3 regions of the Arthrobacter sp. Z5-13 genome follow, and region 2 is predicted to be linked to each of the others. Evidence: predicted binding sites of a transcription regulator. Region 2 holds the regulator's gene; each other region holds the start of a gene.
What was found. The regulator HrcA, encoded in region 2, represses chaperone genes, less so after heat shock. The targets are predictions, from matches to a motif close to TTNGCACTCGNNNNNNNCGAGTGCNAA.
Positions count from the first base shown of each region.

Region 1: the regulator HrcA is predicted to act here: its motif matches at 2,238-2,264, upstream of M1E02_RS06375 (FmdB family zinc ribbon protein).
Region 3: the regulator HrcA is predicted to act here: its motif matches at 1,844-1,870, upstream of groES (co-chaperone GroES).

Region 1 is NZ_CP096460.1:1,339,832-1,344,719, forward strand. Features, by position in the region: gene M1E02_RS06365 (AAA family ATPase) at 1-962, shown strand, start outside; gene cpaB (Flp pilus assembly protein CpaB) at 996-1,721, opposite strand; gene M1E02_RS06375 (FmdB family zinc ribbon protein) at 1,832-2,164, opposite strand; gene M1E02_RS06380 (5-formyltetrahydrofolate cyclo-ligase) at 2,292-2,915, opposite strand; gene galU (UTP--glucose-1-phosphate uridylyltransferase GalU) at 3,010-3,915, shown strand; gene M1E02_RS06390 (GNAT family N-acetyltransferase) at 3,922-4,539, shown strand; gene M1E02_RS06395 (hypothetical protein) at 4,684-4,888, shown strand, end outside.
Region 2 is NZ_CP096460.1:2,144,614-2,149,501, reverse strand. Features, by position in the region: gene M1E02_RS10280 (GerMN domain-containing protein) at 1-62, shown strand, start outside; gene M1E02_RS10275 (16S rRNA (uracil(1498)-N(3))-methyltransferase) at 69-860, opposite strand; gene dnaJ (molecular chaperone DnaJ) at 863-1,987, opposite strand; gene hrcA (heat-inducible transcriptional repressor HrcA) at 2,083-3,102, opposite strand; gene M1E02_RS10260 (DUF3097 domain-containing protein) at 3,366-4,217, shown strand; gene M1E02_RS10255 (DUF4870 domain-containing protein) at 4,346-4,765, shown strand; gene hemW (radical SAM family heme chaperone HemW) at 4,823-4,888, opposite strand, start outside.
Region 3 is NZ_CP096460.1:1,311,909-1,316,796, reverse strand. Features, by position in the region: gene groL (chaperonin GroEL) at 1-1,308, opposite strand, end outside; gene groES (co-chaperone GroES) at 1,391-1,687, opposite strand; gene M1E02_RS06280 (hypothetical protein) at 1,915-2,298, opposite strand; gene M1E02_RS06275 (THUMP-like domain-containing protein) at 2,355-3,593, shown strand; gene M1E02_RS06270 (shikimate 5-dehydrogenase) at 3,613-4,458, opposite strand; gene ykgO (type B 50S ribosomal protein L36) at 4,661-4,783, opposite strand; gene M1E02_RS06260 (GTP-binding protein) at 4,826-4,888, opposite strand, start outside.

The DNA.
Region 1 (4,888 bases), 800 kb from region 2:
GGTTGAGTTATGGAGCCCTCAACTTCTACGAATTGCTGAACCGGGAGATCGCCGGCAACACGGACCTGGGGACTCCGGCGTCACGCGCCGCCGCCAGTGAGCAGGCCTTGGGAGCCGACCCGCTGGTCGCGGATTTGGGTGACCGACTGCGGGCGCGCGGAGCAAGGGTCTGGCACCAGTACGACGGCGTTCTCGATGTTGTGGCAGCTGCCGATCCAATGAACACTATTGGCCAGGAAGATGCTGAGATACCGCGGCCCGTCGCCATCGAATCCGACGGCACCGAGCAGTACAGGCTGATGAGTGTCCGTGAACGGAGCCGGCTCCGCCCGCAACTCCTGGAGCGGCTTGGCTGGAGGTACCTGTCACTGTGGACTATCGAAGTGTTCACTGACCCTTCAGCCTGTGCAGACCGCATCGGAGGTTACCTGGGATTGGAAAAACCGGTGGCGTCTGCCCGGTCAACACCTGTGGGGTTCCTGGATGAAGACGTGGATGGGTTGTTGTCCTTCGACCCCGAAGCCACAGGCGAGGGGACAACCGCACATGGGACAACTGAGCATGGAACAACACAGCACGGAACAATTGACCATGGGACGATTGACCATGGGACCACTGATCAACGGGCGGTTGAAAGCGGAGCCAGCTCTGCTGCCACAGACAGTGGGGACGAGGAACATCAGGAAATGAATCAGAACGACGAACCAGCGGTGCCCGTAAGCGCCAGCCAGAACTCCTCGAACGTTACTGCCCGTCAAGAGGATGGAACTCATAAGAACGAAACGGAGAGTTCTCCCAGCCAGGATCGGAGTGTATCCAAGCCGGTGCTGACCGGGACGGCATCGAACGACGTCCTCCCGAACAAGGCCTCCGAAGATGACCCGCGCCGATGGGGAGATAACGCGTCCGGGTACGATCACGATTCATGGCTGAAGGAACAGAAACCGCCACACTGGGACTGAGCCTTCCAGGAGATGTCGGGAATGGCCGTCCGGTCAGCCCACCAGAACGAAGAACAGTTTCCCTTTCGTTGAGGCTCCGGCAAGCCGAACCGCCTGATCCGGATTGGCTGTGACGACTATGAGGCCGTCGGCGTCTTCGTTTTCCAACCATTGACCTGTCTTGCCGCCTTGGGAAGAAGTCCACAAAACTGGCACCCCTTCGGCCAGAACCTCCGAAGTACCCTGTTGTTCGAATCCGTTGCCTGCGGTCAGGACAACGTTGATGAGTTGTCCCGGTGCAAGAAGCTGGATGGATGACGGATCCGCCAGGCGGAGCGGGACGGCTGCAGAACCGGGCGGCGCTCCAGTGAGAAGGCCCGGCCCCACCAGATGGGAATCGGCGAACAACTGTCCCTTCCTCAAAGGTGCCGCCAGCTGTTTTCCCTTCAGCCCGTTGGAGTCCGTGAAGGTTCCTTCCGGCAGGAGCTCCATGGGAAGATGGACCTCCGCAACGTCATCAGGGCCAAGCGTCCTACCTGCGGGAAGGTCCTGGACAGCTGCCATGACGGCCAGCGTTTGTGCTGGGGCAGGGGTGAGCTGGTGGACTCCGATGCCGGCTGCTGCGCTGAGCAAAAGCGCTACGGCAAGCCGACGGTTCCTGTTGAGCCAGCCCAGCAGTCTGCGTTGAGGTGATCTCGAAGGATGCCCGATACGGGCGCTTCGCAAGCGGGAACTACGGAAGTTTGGACCGTTGGCACGTGCGGTTCCTCTGGGCGGCATACAGCCAAGCTACAGAGGACGGTATGCCAGAAACAGAGTTGCCTGTGCCTATGTGGAAAACCGCTGTGCGGCTAAAACCGCCGTGCGCTTGAAAAACTACTGAGGAAGCGTCAGCTGGCCGCGGCAGGCGCGGGAGTGGCGGTGCTGGAAGAAGCTGTGGTTGAAGAAGCGGCCCCGGAGGAAGCGGTGCTCGAAGCAGCTGCACCCGAAGTGCTATCCCCTGCAGCATTGCTGGGGGCTGAGGCGGAGATGCCACCTGCCTTGGAGTCGCGTGAATCCGTCCGGTAGAAGCCCGAGCCCTTGAACACAACTCCGACGCTGTTGAACTTTTTACGCAACGTACCCTGGCACTCAGGGCAGGACGTGAGGGTGCTGTCAGTGAAAGACTGCACGATGTCGAAGGCGTGGCTGCAGTCCTTGCAGGCATATGCATACGTGGGCACTGAAATTCCTCCTTTTGGGCATACGATCAGGTCCCGCGCTGCCCGACAGATTTCCGTTTCCGGATGTCAGTCATTAGCAGTCGCAGGGCCTGAGTGCCAATTCTATCATCCCGGCAGTTGGCGTCGATCAAAGCTGGATGATCGCCGAGGGTGTCAGGATTGAGCGGACCGGCCGGTCGAAAACTTCAGTCGGAATGGAACCCTCTGCCAACACTTCGTTGTCATAGACAATGGCGATTCCGGGAACATTCCACCCGCCTTCACCGAGTTCAGCCAGTAGGCGGTCGTAATAGCCACCTCCCTGCCCAATTCTGTTGCCCGTTCGGTCCACTGCGGTTGCTGGCAGGAAAATTCCTGCTGATGACCCGACAACACTGATGTCATGATGTTCCCCCACTGGCTCTTGTATGGGGGCGTATTCGCTTCTTGTGAAGGCTGATTCGGGGGTCCAGTAGACCCAGCTCAATTTGCGCTCCGGCATGCAGACCGGCAGCAGAATCCGGTTGCCGGCCGCGTAGAGTGCATTTATGAGGGGGAGGGTGGGCGGTTCCGTTCCAACTCCGAGGTAAGCGGCAAAGGTGGCTGATCCTGTTGGTCGCAATCGACCCGAAGCCAACTGCTCCGAAATCTGCTGGTTTGCCCAGGTCAGACCGTGGATCACCAGGTCCTTACCTGCCTGGTCCCGGGCATTCGCGGGCATGGCGGCACGTGCCGCCCGGTGCCGGGAACGCAACATTTCTTTCACTGACATTAGGCCCCTTTCAGCCTCCGCCACCGCGTCTTTTAGGGCAATCTCAACACATGAACGATTACCCAATAGCTGGCTCCTCCGTTAGATTAGTCCAGTGACTACCACCAACGCATCCGTCCGCAAAGCTGTCATCCCCGCCGCGGGTCTCGGAACCAGATTCCTCCCGGCAACGAAGGCAATGCCGAAGGAAATGCTCCCCGTCGTGGACAAGCCAGCCATCCAGTACGTCGTCGAAGAGGCGGTCAGCGTGGGTCTCAGTGACGTGCTGATGATTACGGGCCGGAACAAGCGTGCACTGGAGGATCACTTCGACCGGGTCCCGGCCCTTGAGGCCATGCTGGAGGCCAAAGGGGATACCACCAAGCTGGAGTCTATTCAGGCAGCAAGCAACCTGGGCGACATTCACTATGTGCGGCAAGGCGATCCCAAGGGGCTTGGCCATGCGGTCCTCCGCGCCAAACAACACGTTGGGCATGAGCCCTTTGCCGTGCTTCTGGGCGATGACCTGATTGACGCCCGGGATGAACTGCTTAGCACGATGATCGAGGTGCAGGCCAAAACAGGTGGCTCAGTTGTGGCGCTCATTGAGGTGGAACCTTCACAGATCAGTTCCTACGGTTGTGCCGACATCGAGGAGCTTGATGGCGAGAACTATGTCAAGGTCAACCACTTGGTCGAAAAGCCCGAACCGCATGAGGCCCCCTCAAACCTGGCCTTGATTGGCCGTTACGTCCTCCACCCCGCAGTGTTCGAGGTGCTGGAAGGCACTGAACCAGGCCGTGGTGGGGAGATTCAGCTGACGGATGCCCTGCAGGAACTGGCTGCTAGCGACGCTGATGGTTATGGAGTCTATGGTGTTGTTTTCCGGGGCCGGCGCTACGATACCGGTGACAAACTGAGTTATCTGAAAGCCTGCGTGGAACTGGCCTGCGACAGCGACGACCTTGGCCCAGGGCTTAGGGACTGGTTGCCTGACTTCACGGCGAGCCTGTCTAAATAGCTGTCGATGGGCAGTTCCATTTGGCCGGTGACGCTAACCTGCGGCGAGCTCGTACTACGGCCCATCCGCTACCGGGACCGCAAGGAATGGACAGAGGTCCGTTCCCGCAACCGGGACTGGCTGGCGCCTTGGGAGGCTTCAAACCCCACGCCTGGCGGCGGACTTCCCAGTTACCGTCAAATGGTCAGATCGCTCAACATCCAAGCGGCTCAAGGAACGGCGCTGCCTTTTTTGATTACCCAGTGGACTCCGAATGTCCGTGAGCCGGTAATTATCGGGCAGCTCACTGTGTCCTCAATTGTGTGGGGCTCTGCCATGATGGCAACCCTCGGCTACTGGGTGGACAGGTCGCATGCAGGCAGGGGTGTTGCCCCCACTGCGGTGGCTATGGCCACTGACCACTGCTTTGGTGCCCTGGGGCTTCATCGCATGGAAATCAACATCAAGCCAGATAACGGCCCCAGCCTTCGCGTTGTGGAGAAGCTCGGTTTTCGGGATGAGGGTTATCGGCCGCGTTTCCTCCATATCAATGGCGAATGGGCGGACCACCGGTCATTCGCTCTCACATCTGAAGAAGTTCCGGAAGGAATTCTCAACCAGTGGCTCCAAAACGGTCCACACTAGGACCAGCTCAGACTCAGGTTCAGATGTCCCTGGAAGACAACGCGATGCCGAAGGCCACGATTAGACCACTGATTTTGACACCGACCTGCGACACACCGTGGCCAATGCGAGTCCCCTTCGTGTATTGCTCATACCGTTTTGAGTGTGGACTTCCCTCTTAGCAGCTCAGTGATCCTTGTTATCGCTGTCGCGCTCTGGATTGTTTGGGTTGCCCCCTATGTGCTCCGTAACGGCCGGCAGCAGCTGCAGGCCGCTGGTGAGGCAGTATTGGAACCCGTCGACGTCGAAACAACAGACCCCCAAGCCGGAACGGTCATGAAAATGGCCGTCCAGCAGGAGAAAACCATGG
Region 2 (4,888 bases):
TCCTGTCCGTCCAAGGCGACTCCGAAGTCAACGTAGACAGCCGCGGATTCATCGTGCGCTAGCTGCTGCTACCAGCGTCCCAGCACGTCGCTGGCCAGGACGGTAGCGGCGGGGCCTGCGGTGGAAGACCGCAACACATGGTGACCCAGCAAAGCTGTTACGGCCCCGGCGTCGCATAGCTTGGTCACTTCCCGCGGACTGATTCCACCTTCCGGGCCCACAATCAGCAGGACTTCCCTGACCCCGTTTGACGCACTTGCGCCCGGTTCAAGGTCAGGGTTGGAGTTGCGCCAGCTTTCCAGGACCTGCCGCAAGGGGCGCACAGCGTCCTCGTGCAGGATGATGGCGAGATCAGCGGCGGAGACAGTCCGCTGCAGACCGGCAGTATCGACGGCGTCGCGTACTTCGGGGATCCACGCCCGCCGCGCCTGCTTGGCAGCTGCCGTCACTACAGATTGCCATTTGGCATGGGCCTTTGCCGCACGCTCGCCTTTCCAGCGGACAATTGAGCGTTCTGACTGCCAGGGAATAACAGCATCGATTCCGAGTTCGGTGGCGGTTTCCGCAGCAAGCTCGTCGCGGTCACCTTTTGCCAGGGCCTGGACAAGGACCAGCCTGACACCAGGCAGGTCCTCAGCCTCCAGGGTCCTGCACTCGACAGTCAGCGCAGCCGGAGCAGCAGAGGTGACGATTCCGGTCATTCGTTTTCCGGATCCATCCGCAATATCCACTGGCTCCCCCACCGAGAGCCGTTTGACCGTAACAGCATGCCGGGCCTCGGGACCCTCGAGGACAAACCGGGACCCGGGTTGCTGTCCGTCGAGGCTTCCTGCCTGGGTAAAAAAGACCGGGTTGCTCACCGCTACAGGTTACCGAGCCTGTCCCGCAGCTTGGCAAAGACACCGCCGCTGGCGGCAAGTTTGCCTTCAGTGAACTGTTCTCCCCGCAGCTTGGCGAGTTTCCTGAGCAGCTCCTCCTGTGCGGGATCCAGCCGGGTGGGAGTCTCAACCTGCAAGTGCACCTTGAGGTCGCCGCGTCCGTATCCCCGCAGATGGGTCACTCCCAGGCCGCGAAGCGTGATGATCTCGCCGGACTGAGTGCCTGCCTTGACGTCGATCTCCTGCTCGCCGTCGAAAGTCTCAAGCGTGATTTCCGTACCAAGAGCAGCAGCAGTCATGGGGATATTGAGGGTGGCGTGAAGGTCGTCGCCTTCGCGCAGGTAGGTGGAGTCAGGGTTGACCCTGATTTCTACATACAAATCGCCGGAAGGGCCGCCGGCAGGACCTGCTTCGCCCTGGCCCGACAACTGAATCCTTGTTCCGGTGGCTACGCCCGCCGGAACCTTGACCGTCATGGAACGACGGCTGCGGATCCTGCCCTGGCCGTTGCACTCGTTGCAGGGGTCCTTGATGATCGTTCCGAATCCTTCGCAGGAGCCGCAGGGAGCAGCGGTCATGACCTGTCCCAGGATTGAGCGTACGGCGCGCTGTACTTGCCCGCTTCCGCCGCAGATGTCGCAGCGGACCGGGTGGGTGCCGGGCCGGCAGCAGGAACCCTCGCAACTCGGGCAGGTTACCGCGGTGTCCACCTCAAGCTTTTTGTTGACGCCGAACACTGCATCGCGCAGGTCGATGCGGACACTGATGAGGGCGTCCTGCCCCCGGCGCACGCGCGAGGCAGGCCCGGCGGAGCCGCCGGCGCCGAAGAAGGTGTCGAAAATGTCCTGGAACGCGAAGCCCTGGCCGGCATAACCGCCACCGAAGCCGTTATCCGTACCGTTCTCGTTGCCTGTGGTGTCATACACTCGGCGTTTTTGCGGATCCGAGAGCACCTCGTAGGCGTGGGTCACAGCCTTGAACTTGTCGGAGGCATCAGGACCAGGGTTCACATCCGGGTGCAGGGTGCGCGCAAGCTTGCGGTATGCCTTCTTGATTTCCTCGCCGGTGGCCTCCGGTGAGACTCCAAGGACGTCGTAGTGGCTGCTCAAAGTTTGTGTCTCTTCCTGGTTGTACTGCCTGTGATACGAACGCGCTGTCTAGGAGCGCGGCGCCTTACGTGCGGGCGCAGAATCGGGTGGGACGATCAGCCTCCGGGGCCGAGGATCCTGGAAAGGTATCGCGCGACGGCCCTGACGGCGGCCATGCTGGTGGGGTAGTCCATCCGGGTGGGGCCGAGAACCCCGATCTTGGAACTGGAATCCGGCCCATAACCGGTGGCTACCACGGAGGCCTCGGCCAGGCCGTCGTACGGGTTCTCACGGCCGATACTCACGGTGACCCCGCGCGGATCCTGCGCCATCTCGCTGAGCAGCCGCAACATCACCACCTGTTCCTCGAGAGCTTCAAGAACAGGACCGATAGTCAGGGGAAAGTCCACGTTGGACCTGGCCAGGTTAGCTGTTCCGGCCATGACCATGCGTTCTTCGCGGCTGCTGTGGGCGAGTGCTTCGAGTCCATGGGCCAAGGCCTGGGCCACGTTGCGGCGGGACGGTTCGCAGGAGGCAACCACGCTGGGGAGAACGTGGGGCAGTTGGCTGAGGGGCGTTCCGGACAGGCCCATGAGGAAACGTGTCCGCAGGGCAGCCAGGGCGTCATCGCCCAGGTCGTGCCCTACATCGATAACCCTTTGGTCCACTTTTCCGGTATCAGCAATGAGCACTATCAGGACCTGCCGCGGCGCCAATAGCACAAATTCTATGTGGCGCACCAGCGCCCGGCTCAGGTGCGGGTACTGCACCACGGCAACCTGGTTTGTCAGCTGCGACAGCAGACGCACCGTGCGGTCAAGGACGTCGTCGAGGTCGTCGGACCCCTCCAACAGGGACTGGATGGCCCGGCGCTCTGCCTGCGAGAGAGGCTTGACGGCAGAAATCTGGTCGACAAACAACCGATATCCCTTGTCCGTGGGTATGCGGCCTGCGCTTGTGTGGGGAGCGGTGATGAGGCCTTCATCTTCCAGGGCAGCCATGTCGTTACGGATTGTCGCACTGGACACTCCCAGATGGTGCCGTTCCACGAGGGCCTTGGAGCCCACTGGTTCGCGTGAATGGACATAGTCCTCCACGATGGCACGCAACACTTCGAGTTTGCGTGGTTCGCTCACTGTCCACCTCCGATCTGCTGTCCCGCCAAAATGTCTGTGCTGTCCGCCGAGGGTCAGCGGTTAACGCCAGACCCTTCAGCATCCGCGCTGACCTCATGACGAAGTTCGGCGGTTAGCACTCGACATGCCTCAGTGCTAACCAGTCTAATATGACTCACCGCGTTGTTAGCATTGGTACCGCTCCGGGCGAAACTCCGGCAGTGAACCGGCGCGTGCAGATTTCCGAGGCCACGAGCGGATTCCAACTGAAATGCAGAGTGGCGATGACTTACCAGGACTGGGGACCGCAGGACATCACGGCCCCCGCCAAACGCGAACTTCCTGGCGTTCCGGTGGAACGTGGAATGGTCCTTGAAGACGTCCAGTCCGGGTGGGTAGGAGCCGTAACGAGGGTTGAGAAGTCCGGTGGGATGCACGTTGTGGCCCTCGAGGACCGGCGGGGAAAGTCACGGTCTTTCCGCCTGGGCTTCGGCTTCCTTCTGGACGGTCAACCCATCCGCCTGCTTCCGCCGGTCCCTCGCAAAAATGCTGCTTCGGCCGCTCCCCAGCGGACGGCGTCCGGCTCGGTCCGAGTAGAGGGCCAGCGTGCGCAGGTCGCGAAAGCGAGCCGCATCTGGGTGGAAGGAAAGCACGACGCCGAACTGGTGGAGAAGGTATGGGGTGATGACCTCAGGATCGAAGGGATCGTCGTCGAGCCTCTCCACGGCATCGACGACCTGGCGGGCGCGGTGGCGGCGTTCCAGCCCGGACCCAACCGGCGTCTCGGCGTGCTGGTTGACCACCTTGTAGCCGGTTCCAAGGAGTCCCGGATTGCACAGTCGGTCATGTCATCGCCCGGGGCGGCAGGAAACGTGCTCATCGTCGGACACCCCTACGTTGACGTCTGGCAGGCAATCCGGCCCAGCGTCCTTGGAATAGAGCAGTGGCCTGCCATCCCCCGGGGCATGGACTGGAAGACAGGTATTCTGGCCGCCTTCGGCTGGCCGCATTCCACCAAGGAAGACATCGGACTCGGGTGGCAAAAACTCCTCGGAGCAGTACGAACTTATGCAGATCTTGAAGCATCCCTCCTGGGCCGTGTGGAAGAGGTCATCGATTTCCTGACAGCTCCGTAGCACCCGGCTCGGGGTCTACCCCGCGAAGCCGGCCGGAAACCAGTATTCTTGGAACGACGGCGGCTTCCTGCAAGCCTCCCCTGCTATTCCAGGCACCAACGCACCACTGCAATCCAAAGGACGTAACCGTGGCAGAAGACGCACGTGAACACAGGGACGACCATGGCGGCCAAGGTCAGTCCCAGTACCATGGTGTTCCAGCCAACGCACTGCCGTTGACCGCCAGCGAGGACCGTCAGTGGGCCACGCTGGCGCATTTCGGCGGCATTCTCGGATGCGTACCTTCACTGCTGATCTACCTGATCTTCAAGGAGCGGGGGCCCTTCACGGCCCAGGAATCCAAAGAAGCCCTGAACTTCACGCTTCCTCCCACCATCGCCGCAGTCATCGCGAACGTGCTGGTAATGCTTCCCGTGGTCGGTAACCTTTTCGCCGTGCTTGCCACCGGAATCTGGATAGCCCTGACCTGCTTTGCAGTCGCTGCCGGGATCCATGTCAACCGGGGTCAGCCGCACCGCTACCCGTTCAATCTGCGGTGGATCAAGTAGCGTCAGCCGAGCGGCATCGGCCGAGCGGTATCCGCCAGACTAGTCCGGCAGGACCCGCTAGTCCGGCAGGACCCGTCGAACCACGGCGTCGGCAAGCAGCCTGCCCTTAAGTGTCAGAATGAG
Region 3 (4,888 bases), 830 kb from region 2:
TGCGTCACCATCGAGTGCCTGGACGGCCGGATCCTCATCCAACGCCTTCAGGGCGTGGATCAGGGCGGAACCGCCACCGGCAACGATGCCTTCTTCAAGAGCGGCACGCGTGGACGAGACAGCATCCTCAATGCGGTGCTTCTTTTCCTTCAGCTCCACCTCGGTGGCTGCGCCGACCTTGATAACTCCGATGCCACCGGCCAGCTTGGCGAGGCGCTCCTGGAGCTTTTCCTTGTCCCAGTCGGAGTCGGTGCGGGTCAGCTCGGCGCGCAGCTGGGAGACCCGTGCTGCGACGTCCTCAGCCGTGCCGGCGCCGTCGACGATGGTGGTGTTGTCCTTGGTCACTGTGATGCGGCGGGCCGTACCCAGAACCTCGAGGCCAACCGTGTCCAGGCTCAGGCCAAGCTCCGGGGACACTACCTGCGCACCGGTAAGGGTGGCGATGTCCTGAAGCATTGCCTTGCGGCGGTCGCCGAAGCCCGGAGCCTTGACGGCAACCACGTTCAGGGTGCCGCGGATGCGGTTGACGATCAGGGTGGACAGTGCCTCGCCGTCGACGTCTTCAGCAATGATGAAGAGCGGCTTGGAGCTCTGCAGTGCCTTCTCCAGCAGCGGCAGGAATTCCTGCACTGAGGAGATCTTGCCCTGGTTGATCAGGATCAGTGCGTCTTCGAGGACAGCTTCCTGGCGTTCTGCGTCAGTGACGAAGTACGGGGAGAGGTAGCCCTTGTCGAACTGCATGCCCTCGGTGAGGACCAGTTCAGTCTGGGTGGTGGAAGACTCTTCAATGGTGATCACACCATCCTTGCCAACCTTGCCGAATGCTTCAGCCAGGAGTTCGCCAACCTCGTCGCTCTGCGCCGAGATGGCTGCAACGTTGGCTACCTGGGTTCCCTCGACCGGCCGGGCGTTCTCGAGCAGACGGGCGGCGACGGCCTCGACAGAGACCTCGATGCCGCGCTTGATCTGGCCGGGGGCAGCGCCGGCAGCAACGTTGCGCAGGCCTTCCTTGACCAGGGCCTGTGCCAGTACGGTTGCGGTGGTGGTGCCGTCACCGGCGACGTCGTTGGTCTTGGTAGCGACTTCCTTGGCCAGCTGGGCACCAAGGTTTTCGTAAGGGTCATCCAATTCGACTTCGCGGGCGATGGTCACGCCGTCGTTGGTGATAGTGGGAGCTCCCCACTTCTTGTCCAAAACAACGTTGCGGCCGCGCGGGCCCAGCGTCACCTTGACGGTATTGGCGAGCTTATCGATGCCGGCTTCGAGCGACCGGCGGGCAGCGTCATTAAACGCAAGCTGCTTTGCCATGGTTGTGTCCTTTCAAAGACAGAAACCCCGCGCCGCTGAGCGTCAGACAAGTCAGACGAGCCAGCTGCGCGGGGTCCAGGAGTTACTTAACGACGATCGCCAGAACGTCGCGGGCGGACAGCACGAGGTACTCGGTGCCGCTGTGCTTGACTTCGGTTCCGCCGTACTTCGAGTAGATTACGACATCGCCTTCAGCGACATCGAGGGGAACGCGGTTGCCGTTGTCGTCAAAGCGGCCGGGGCCTACTGCAACAACTTCGCCTTCCTGCGGCTTCTCCTGTGCGGAGTCCGGGATGACCAGGCCGGAAGCCGTGGTCTGCTCGGCTTCGAGCGGGCGGACAACAATACGATCCTCAAGAGGCTTAATAGAGACCGACACTCGGACCTCTCCTTTTCGTCAGCAAATTCATGGACAGTAAAACTGTGCCTTTGGCTGGCAAACCGTCGTCGCGGGTGCCGGCAGCAGCCGGGCTGGCAGTTCTTCATGTGTTAGCACCCTCCTAGGGAGAGTGCTAATGAAGACTCTATGTAACCGTTAGCACTCGGTCAAGGCGAGTGCCAGAATTTCGTCGCGGGTGAACACACTGGGAAACGTTCAGGCAACGGTTAGGAGTCCGCCAGGTCGTCAAATCCAAGGTTCTCACCGTTGTCTTCCCTGTTCTGCTGCGAGTTAAGGCTGCGGAACAAAACAATGGCTGCGGCGATAGCTGTTGCTGCCGAGGCGATGAGGACAACGACGCCGCCGACGCGGACAGCTGAGTACAGCTCCCGGATATCCCTGGCTTCGTCGCCGGGATCATTGATGTTCTTGCCGCCCACCGAGTACACGGTGGCGTTGAAGGAATCGAGCGCGAAGATGATGACCAGCAGTGCAAGGCTGATGACGGCGACAGCAGCTGCCGCTATCAGGGCCGGCCGGGCGTACTTCACGATGCCGTCGGCGTTAATTTGGTTGTTTGCAGCTGCCTGCTGTTCTTCATGCTCTTCCATGTCTTCAACCCTAGCGGGGACACCGGCGAGTCATGGCCTCCACTAGGGTTGATTGCATGGCTGACGCAACACAGGACCTTATTGCCCCACTGCTGACCAGCGAGGGGTGGGAGCTGCTTGCTTCACTGGGTCCCTACCGGGAAGCGGAGGCTTTCCAGCAGAATGCGGCGCTGAGAAAAGCCGGGCACTCGCCTGCCCTCGTCTCAGCCGTCCTTACCCAGTCGCGCCTTCGCACCAAGGCGGAGGGCAAATTCGGTGAGTTTGCCCGTCAAATGATCTTCACACCGGCCGGGTTGGAACAGTCCACCCGCCTCCCGGTTGCCGCGCGCCACGCAGAACGGTACCTCAAGGCGGGCATCGAACATGTGGCCGACCTCGGCTGCGGTCTTGGTGCGGACTCCATGGCCCTTGCATCGCTGGACATTCGCGTTACTGCCGTGGAGCAGGATGAAACCACTGCAGCCTGCGCCACTATGAACCTTATTCCGTTCCCGAACGCCAGCGTGGTCCATGCCGACGCCACCACACTCTCCCTTGAAGGCATCGACGGCGTGTGGATGGATCCGGCGCGCCGCACGACCTCCACTTCGGGAACCCGGCGGATCTGGGACCCGGAGGATTTCTCACCTCCACTCTCTTTCGTTGAATCCCTTGCCAAATCGGGCCGCTCTGTTGGTGTCAAGATGGGACCCGGCATCCCGCATGACTCTGTACCGGCCGGATGTGAAGCCCAGTGGGTATCGGTTGGCGGAGACGTCACGGAAGTGGCCCTCTGGTTCAACGCCGTGCGCCGGCCTGGAGTCCGCCGCGCCGCCCTGCTGCTGGGAGCCCAGGGGGCTGCGGAAATTACCAGCGAGGAAGATTTCGACGGCGGTCCGGTAGCCCCTGTGGGGCCGGTCGAAGGCTACCTCTATGAACCTGACGGTGCCGTCATCCGCGCAGGTCTAGTAGCCGACGTCGCGCTTGAACTCGATGGCCATCTGGTGGACGAGCACATTGCCTACATCTGCGCAGCGGATCTGAGGGATACACCTTTTGCCCGCGCCTACAGGATTCTCGAAGTCATGCCGTACAACGTCAAAGCTTTGAAATCGTGGGTAAAAGATAACGGCATCGGCGTGCTGGACATCAAAAAGCGGGGCACCTCCGTAACACCTGAAGAACTCCGCAAGCAGTTGCTCCCCGGTGGCAAGTCCTCAGGAAGGAACGCCTCCAAGAAGTCGGCAACCCTGGTTCTCACCAGGATCGGCGAGGACCGGGTGGCCATCTCTGTGGAGCCAGTCCAGGTGCCTTAGCCCGGCTCGACGCGCAGGTTTACTGCGCCCGCATGAACTCCTCCGCTGCCCGAACCTGGGCATCTGTGGGCCTGATTCCGGTGTAGAGCACAAACTGCTCCAACGCCTGGATGGTGGCTACCTCTGCCCCCGTAATAACCGTCTTACCGGCCGCTCTCCCTGCTGCAATCAACGGCGTTTCCGCCGGTAACGCGACGACATCGAAAACCACCTTTGCAGCATCAATCGCCCGAGGCGGGAATGACAGACCGTTCGCCTCCGCTCCCCCGGCTTTACCTCCTGCCATACCAACGGGTGTGACGTTGATGATCATTTCCGCCTTGCCTGCCCCATTGGTCCCCCTCGTCGGACCGTCGCTATCCCCATCCGCCTGTGCCTGCCAGCTGAAGCCGTAAAGCTCCGCCAGCGAGCGCCCCGAGGCCTCGTTCCGGGCAACGATGGTCACGTCCCGGAAGCCGGCGTCACGGAGGGCAGCCGCCGTGGCCTTCGCCATGCCTCCTGACCCTTTGAGCAGCACTGAGTAGTCGCTAGGGACCTCGTTTCGCTGCAGCAACTGTTCGATGGCCGCGTAGTCGGTGTTGTACGCCGTAAGCCTGCCTGCGTCGTTGACGATGGTGTTGACCGAGTCAATGGCCTTCGCGGAAGGATCCATGACGTCAATCAGCTCGATGACATCTTCCTTATAGGGCATGGAGATGGCGCAGCCCCTGATGCCCAGCCCGCGAACACCCGCGATCGCCTGGCCCAGATCCGTGGGGGCAAACGCCTTGTAGATCCAGTTGAGGCCAAGCTGCTCATACAGGTGGTTATGGAAACGCGTCCCGTTATTGCTCGGCCGGGCCGACAGCGAGATGCATAAGGTCATGTCTTTATTCAAAATGGGCACAGCACCATTAAACCGCCAGCACTGGCGGGCTTTCCGTTCCGCCTCTTCCCCGCCCTCGTTCCTCGGGCGGGGACCCCTGAGGCGTCTCTTAACTCATTTCAGCCCTGGCGGGCTTTCCGTTCCGCCTTTTCCCCGCCCTCGTTCCTCGGGCGGGGACCCCTGAGGCGTCTCTTAACTCATTTCAGCCCTGGCGGGCTTTCATTCGCGGATTCTTTTTGTTGATGACGAATGTTCTTCCTCTTCGGCGGACGATTTGGGCGCCCGGGATCTTTTTCAGGGCGCGCAGTGAATTCCTGACCTTCATATCTCTCCTTCAATGGTTGTCACCGGCAATGTGCCGGCATTTTTACAGACTGCTTTCCAGCTCCCAGGGATCCTCAAGGGTGGCGAAGTCCTGGGCCATCTCTTC